DNA from 2 places in the Proteocatella sp. QWL-06 genome. Region 1 is predicted to be linked to the other one. Evidence: riboswitches for the same ligand, from Rfam matches in the RefSeq annotation. Region 1 holds a riboswitch; the other holds the start of a gene.
What was found. A riboswitch is a leader RNA that binds a small molecule or an ion and turns the genes downstream of it on or off. The one in region 1 is predicted to bind cobalamin.
Positions count from the first base shown of each region.

Region 2: linked by a shared signal. The riboswitch ahead of AC4PGZ_RS00235 (energy-coupling factor ABC transporter permease) and the one ahead of AC4PGZ_RS03490 (leucine-rich repeat protein) in region 1 are both predicted to bind cobalamin.

Region 1 covers NZ_CM178755.1:733,459-737,454, forward strand. The annotation lists gene AC4PGZ_RS03485 (DUF4430 domain-containing protein) at 1-1,130, shown strand, start outside; cobalamin riboswitch at 1,164-1,347, shown strand; gene AC4PGZ_RS03490 (leucine-rich repeat protein) at 1,578-3,996, shown strand, end outside.
Region 2 covers NZ_CM178755.1:38,428-42,423, reverse strand. The annotation lists gene AC4PGZ_RS00245 (ATP-binding cassette domain-containing protein) at 1-35, opposite strand, end outside; gene cbiQ (cobalt ECF transporter T component CbiQ) at 48-776, opposite strand; gene AC4PGZ_RS00235 (energy-coupling factor ABC transporter permease) at 816-1,916, opposite strand; cobalamin riboswitch at 2,084-2,244, opposite strand; gene AC4PGZ_RS00230 (hypothetical protein) at 2,614-3,120, opposite strand; gene AC4PGZ_RS00225 (helix-turn-helix transcriptional regulator) at 3,130-3,504, opposite strand; gene AC4PGZ_RS00220 (hypothetical protein) at 3,505-3,900, opposite strand.

The DNA of each region.
Region 1 (3,996 bases):
ACCTTGGCGAGGATATCGGCCAGGACAACTCATCATGGGGAGGATCCGGAGTCGATGTGACAGGAACGGTCGGAGATGACTCAAGTCTGACAGTCAATCCACAGGCCAAAGTTACCAAAGGCGAAGCCATAGCTGAGATAGACAAGGCTCAGGTAGAAAGCATGCTGAAGCAGAGCCAGGAAAAGAATCTCACTCATCTTGTAATAGAACCAGAGACAAAGAGCAGCGAAGCTGTAGAGTCCATGTCAGTGATTCTTGAAAAAGCCTCAGCAGAAAAGATAGCAGCATCAGAAAAAGCTGTACTCAGGATAAAAACACAGCTTGGGGATATCGTGCTTGCAAATGATGTCCTAAGGGAGCTCGCCGGTCAAAAAGCAAATACGGTGACGCTTACGGTTAAAAAGAACAAAAAAGAAGGAACGGATTTTGAAATAAGATTAGGACTTAATGTACTGACAGACCTCACAGCAGGATTCACTGCAGTACTTCCGCTTGACAATGAAACCACAGATTCAACAGTGGCAGTCCAGATAATGCCGGATTCATCAAAGAAGATGCTGATGAAATCAGCAGCAGATGGAAAACAGATAAAGGCTGTGCTTTTCGGTTCAGCAACAGTTGCATCGATGCAGAATGAAAAATCTTTTACAGACACAGACGGTCACTGGGGAGCATCTGCCATAGAGTTTGCATCCGCAAGAGGCATACTCAGAGGAACGGCAGAAAACCAGTTCTCGCCGGATTCAGAAATGAACAGGGCTATGCTCGTTACACTGCTCCACAGATTTGATGATGAAAGACAGTCTGACGGAGAAAACTATGCAGACGTAAATCCAGCGGCATACTATTCACATGCAGCGCAGTGGGCAAAGCAGAACTCAATAGTATCTGCGGATGAAAAGAACTTCAATCCAGGCACTAAGGTCACAAGACAGATGCTTGCAGAGATGATATACAGCTACGCCGTATATTCAGGAGAGGCGGCATCAAGCGAATCAGCGGTTGATTACTGCGTGAGCAGAGGGATACTTGTCGGAAAGAGCGAAGGCTCCCTCAATCTTGGGGACACTACAACAAGAGCCGAGGTATCAGCGATAATTCAGAGATACGTTGCACATACTCTTAAATAGAAGCAAATTAAATAAATTTTGAATTACAGAATTAAATATATATTAACAATTGGTCATCATAAGTGATAATAGGGAACTGAGTGAAAATCTCAGACAGACCTGCTGCCGTGATAAGCGAGTTGTTTGCAAGGCGAAAGCCATCCACTGGGAAACTGGGAAGGAGCAAAACAGCATTTGAGCTTTAAGTCGGAATACCTGCCAAGTTGTTCGCGTCAAAAAAACTTCACAGGGAATTGAAGTACGCAGATTATTTTGTTATGTTGAGGCATCTTTTTGTGATGTCCACGATTTAAGATATCTGTTAAAAATGCTTTGATTTCATTATTTTTGAGATCAAGGTATTTTTTTGCAGAAAAACATAGCAGCGTACATAGCAATATCTCTTACCAATGCTTTGGCCTTTTATGACAAAAGGCTTGACATATAACCAAAATGAAGGAGGAAATCATGAAAAAAACATTTAAAAGACTTACCGCAGTATGCATTACGGCAATAATGTTATTCACAAATATGGGTTTTGCTGAAACAGATGATATTCAAAATATGCCTGATCAGGAGTCAGTGGTTTATGAGGAGGACTCTTTAAGGGACTCTGTTATAAGCGGTTTTGAATTTTCAGCAGAAACAACGACAGGAAGTGTACCTGCAGTAGAGATGAATATACAGGACGTGTCTGAAGAAATTCCTTATGAATTTGATTCGGAAAATGGAGTAATCACAGGATACAAGGGGGGAGAACCGCCTGAAAGTATTGTGATACCAGAAACCATAGATGGAGTAAAGGTAAAGGGGATAGGAGTAAAGGCATTTTACTTTTCGAGCTACGGGGGTAAAATAAAAACAAAAATAAAGAGCGTTCAATTTCCAGAAGGACTGGAATATATTGATGAATGGGCTTTTCAGGGAAACCTCATAGAGGATCTTATAATCCCGGATTCTGTAACTGAAATCAGGAAGCGTACCTTCTGGGGAAATAAGATTTCATCAATAACTCTCTCGAAAAACCTCGTAAGCATAGGAGATGATGCCTTTGAGGAAAATCTGATTAGCGATATTGAACTGCCCTCAAGTCTGGAATCAATAGGCTCAAATGCATTTAAGAATAATAATATAGGAAGCATAATACTTCCTGAAAATCTCAAAAAAATTGGATCTTGTGCATTTACATTCAATGCAATTGATGAAATTGAAATCCCTGATTCGGTGAATGATCTGCCTGTAAAAAGCAATCGAACTTTTTGGAGAAGCAACACAAAACAGGCGGACGGTGTTCAGAAATTCACAAAAATATATACAAGTAATGATTATGTTACAGAGGAAAACACACAGGGAATAGTGAATCCTGCTTCAGTGACTTTAACTTATGTTTCAGAGGAAGGCAAAGAATTAAAAGATCCAGTTGTTATAACAGGGAAGGAAATCAAAACAGTACAGGATGGAAAACTCATAGATGGTAGTGGAAGGATGTTGCAGGATTATAAAACACCTTCAAATAACTATAAGGATTATAATTTCGTAAAAGAACTTTCAGATAATTATTTCAAAATTGGAAGTGAATATAAGATTGAAGCAGAAGAGATACCTGGATATAGCACGCCAGAGCCTGTTATAATAAAGCTCGAAAAAGAAAATACATTACAATTCGTGTATCCTTTTGCAGGGACTAAAAAACTGACATTGAATGGGTCTGGACTAAGTAGCTCAGAATATGGAGACATAGGCATAAATACTCAGGTAAAAGTAACCATACTGCCTCCTGTCGGGCAAAAAATCGACACATTTATGATAAACGGAATTGACAGAAAATCAGAAATACAGTATAAAGAGCTTGAATACAGCTACAGCTTCAAAATGCAGGAAGATACTTTAGTAGATGTAACTTATACAAAAGATGAAACTGTCTACGATGAAGAATTGAAACTGGAAATTGATAAAACGAATCTTGAACTTGGAGAAAAAGCGCAGCTATCAGCAGTCTATAGAGGCGAAGCAGTTGATTTTTCTGCCTCGGGAATAACCTGGTCTGCAACTCCTGAAGATGTACTGAGCATAGATTCAAATACAGGAGAAGTAAGAGCTATAAAATCAGGTACTGTGATTCTTACCGGAATGATGAAAAATCGTCCTGAAATGATTAAGAGCTTCAATATTGATGTAGCATCATTTGCGGTAAAAGTAAGAGTAGAAGCAAATAACAGAACAATTGCTCCATCTGCCATGACTTCCATAACAAGTCTGGATTTAAGCAAATATGGGATAAGTACAAAATTTACAGAGCCAAAACCAATTCATGCGATAATTTATGCACTTGAAAATACGGGAATAGACTGTACAGATTCAAAAAATGGGATAAGTCATGGTGGAGGAAGCTATATATCCATGATAGATGGACTTAAGACATACAGTACAAGCTATTATGATGGCTGGATGTATTATGTAAATAACCAGTTTGTAAGCGAAGGAGTAGGAGACTACCATATAAATAAGAATGATTCTGTTACGGTATTCTTTACAGAAGATTATATGAAAAACTGGTTTTCGTGGTTTGACAGTGAATCAGCAGATATCGATATAAATGAGCAGATAACATTGAACCTCAGCGGAAACTTCTTCAATATGTATACAAATGAAACTGATTCGGGAAAAATCGAAGGCGCAAGTATACTGATTAACGACATTCCGCATGAAGTAGAAGGAAGCCTGGTAAAGACGGATCAGAATGGAAATGCCTCATTGAGTTTTGCAAAAAGCGGAATATATTCAATATCAGCAGAAAAAAAGGATGAAAAAACAGGAAGAAGGATCCTCACAAGGCCATACTGCATTATAAGAGTAAATGAGCCTGCGCAGGGGATTGAAGAAAGAT
Region 2 (3,996 bases), 700 kb from region 1:
AGCTCCCTGGTCTCAATTATATTTCTGCTTTGCATAATCTCACTCACCTAAATCAAATATGCCCCGACCTGGAGCAGGGCGACAGCTATTGCCGCATAAGTAATCCTTGTATCTATCTCATATTCATATCCCACAGTCCTAAGCTCTCCGGTGTAGCCCCGGCTCTCCAGGGCATCGAATATATGATTCGCCCTTTGAAAAGAGCTCACGAAAACCCTCGACACCAGATCCGCAGTGGATCTGTACGAAGTCTTCATATCGACGTACCCAAGCCTCGAGCTCTGCGCCGTCCTTATCCTGTCCGCGGTATCCGCAAGTATGAATATGAACCTGTAAACCAGCTCCAGCAGCTCAACGAAGAGCGCCGGCACATGGAGCCTCGAAAGCGCCATCGTGATGTCCGTCATCGGCGTGTTCATCACGAGAAAATAGACGCTCCCTATGACTCCCAGAGACTTGGCAGATATGGCGATTGCCTGCTGCGCTCCCTGAGGAGATATCCCATAGAGATGCTCCCCCATCTGAAAGCCCACCAGCAGCTGCGAAGAAAGCTCGTGCCTTCCCGCAGCCACGGTGATCACGCCCAGCAGTATGAACCCCATGGGAATCCGAAACATCCTCCAGATGTCTGACGCCGAGTGCCCCCCAAGCCATATGCTGCAGAGGCTCGTCGCAAATATCGTCACAAGGCTCACAGCCGCATCATCAAGCGCTATGCAGAGGATCATTACTCCCAGGGATACGAATATCTTCGTCACCGGGTCGCTGCCCCTCATCTTTGAGGCATACGCATATCTGTCAGTTCCACTCAATATCTAACACTCCTTCTTCGTAAGCCTTCCCAGCCCAAAACCGATTACTCCAGCTCCAAGCGCCGCCTGAAGCGCGAACAGCAGCGATTCTATCTCAACGCTCGCCGGCTCGAACAAAGGCTCAAAATTCGGCTCATAATTTTCATCTATCTCCGTAACTATGTCCATCGCTATTCCATCAGCCCCGCCAAACTCCGAGCCGCTCTTTATCGCAAGAGGCGCGAACACTACCGCAAAAAATACGACAAGCAGTATGACGTTCTTCTTCCAGAGCGGATTCTTTGCAGAAGCTGCCGCCGCTTTTCCTGCCTCCTTCTCCGAAGCAGAAGCTCCTGAAGCTTTTTCATTCTTCTGCGCCGCCTCATATGATCCGGCCTCAAGCGCCTTGACCTCGGCAAAGCTGTATTTCTCAAGTATCCCGAACACTATTACCGTAAGGATTGCTTCCCCTACAGCTATAGGGATCTGAGTCACCGCGAAAACTCCCATGAACTTCACGAGCGAAGCCATTATCCCCCCGTCCGCAGATGGGAACGCAAGCGCCAGCTGAGCCGAAGTCGTCACATATGTCAGCAGATCAGACAGAAACGCCGCCACGAACACGCTGACCGCCGAAGAAGCTCCTGCAGACTTCATCCATCTGTATGTATAGTATGCCACGAATGAGCCCACTATAGCCATCGAGAACACGTTCGCCCCAAGTGTGGTTATTCCACCGTGAGCCAGAAGCAGCGCCTGAAACAGCAGCACTATGAGTCCCATCACAGCCATAGGAGACGGCCCGAACAGTATAGCTCCAAGAGCGATACCCGTAGGATGAGAGCAGCTTCCTGTAAGAGATGGTATCTTGAGCGCAGACAGTATGAATACAAAAGCCCCCGCCATCGCAAGCAGTATCTTCGCCTTAGGTACCTCATCGATCTTTGTCTTTATGGCCTTGAATCCAAACAGCACGAAAGGCGCCGAAATCGCAAACCACAGCACTATCCACATCGGGGAAGGCAGAAATCCCTCCGCTATGTGCATCGCACTCGAGTACACAGTGTTCATCCCAAGGAGCGCCATTACGCTCAGCAAAATCTTTCCAGTTCTTTGTTTCTTCATTTTAAGTCCCTCTCTCTCCAAAAATAAGTGTGTAATCCGATTGAAAAAGCAGGGTTAAAGCTCAATTGATAAAAACCTGTCAAAAAAGCCCTGAGTCTCATCGAGTCCCAGGGCGTTTGCGGTCATATTATTCATATCACTTTAACAACCTCTATTCATCGTAGAGCGTGTGTTAACAGAAAAGGTACGTGTTCCGACTTAAGCATCATCGCGGTACAGCGCCTTCCCAGTTTCCCAGTGGCATTATGCTGTATCACTCCTCTATCACGGCAGCGAGACTGTGCAGGATTTGAACCTGACTTCCTCAACCAATTTCTGCATATATTCAGTTGTTTGTTCCACTATTCATTATTTCATATTTTCAGAATTTCGTCAATATCAACAGCATTTATCTCCACAATCAACAGCATTTATCTCCACAATATACAGGAGCTTTAGTCATCCCTGTCTTCTGATTTTCCAATTCCCCCGAATTCGGGGAAATTAAACTATATTTAATGATTGAGAACAACCCTGCTGTAAATTGCGAAAACGATACAAAATGTAACAGTGATTTATTTCAATTTTTTATAAAACACTCCCTCTTGACTCTACGCTTTAGTTTAGCAGGAGGGAGTGTTCTAAATTTTAGTTCTATTACTCAACACATATATTATAGTTTCGTCACTTATGAAGTGACAAGCCGAAATAGCTCCTTTTATCTATTTTTAGATTTTTCTTTATCTTTCTCTCGCATAAACTGAACTATATTAATCATAGGTAAACTGAAGTTTCCTGAAATACCTATAGTTGATGTTATTGCGAGAAGGTGAACTCTTACGAATTGAGAGAGATAAGTTAAGCCGTTTTGAACTAACATACGGTCGAACATATCCTTGTCTAATACATTTGCATTTCCCGCAAATGTTCCTGTTGATATCACCTCGATAAAAGGCTTTATATTTTTAAAACTAGGGCTTTTGTATTTCTGATTTGAGATTTCGTATAGTTTTAGATAGAATTTTATTTCTCCGGTATAAAAGTCAACGGAAACTTCTTCATATTCCAGGTGCTCTAATTTCGAATCGATAACATCATAGTCAATGGCATAATCATAACTGGTAGTATTATCAATATCAATCTCACTGCTAAAATCCATTTTAGAATATATTATTTTCGATTTTATATTCTGAAAATCAGCTATTATATTATTTATACTGTTCATATACACTCCTTATGCTGCTTCTATTCCAATTTGTCTGTCATCGCTATCTTTTGTGAGCGCTACATCATATTCTTTTTTATTTACGAATCTTGTCAGCACGGATTTTGTTGCGTTCTCAACTTTAGTTACGCTTATATCCAGTTTAAGATTCAATTTTTTACATATTTGAAACAGCGTCTTAACACTCGGATTATATTCAAGACTTTCAAGTTTTGAAACCATAGGTTGGGAAATACCTAAATGACTTGCAAAATCTTTTTGATTCATATCAAGAGCGTAACGTTCTTTAATTATGGCTATCGATATATCTGAAAGAAGCTTGTCGAGTTCCAACTCTTCTTTTGATATTCCTTCAAATAACCAGTTCATATCCATGGTTTTCATTTATTCTCCTCCTTGCAATCTATCAACTATGCCTTCGGATTTTTTAATAGCGATTTTATAATCGCTTTTTTTCTTTTCTAAGAAAGCATGAATCAGGACTTTTCTACCACCATCTTCCATAAATATGAAAATGATTCGTAGATTTAATTGTTTTAAAAATCGGATACAGTAAAGATCGTGCTTTGTATCCTTAAGTTTCTCGAAATGCTTATTTAATATAAGTTCATGTTTCGGCATTTCTTCCATAAATCCAAAAAATCGAAACATGTCGCGAGCGATTTCTTTTTGATTTCCGCTGTTCTTGACAATAGACATCAATTCAGCATTAAAATCTTTATATCCGTATATCTCGGACTCGCCAGGATACTCTATTTTCTGTATCAGATTCTCATTCATTTAATACCATCTTTTGCGTAAATATAACTTATAGGTTATATTTACATTATAGAATTTATTTGTAAAATTGTAAATAGGGACTTTTTTTGCCCCAAC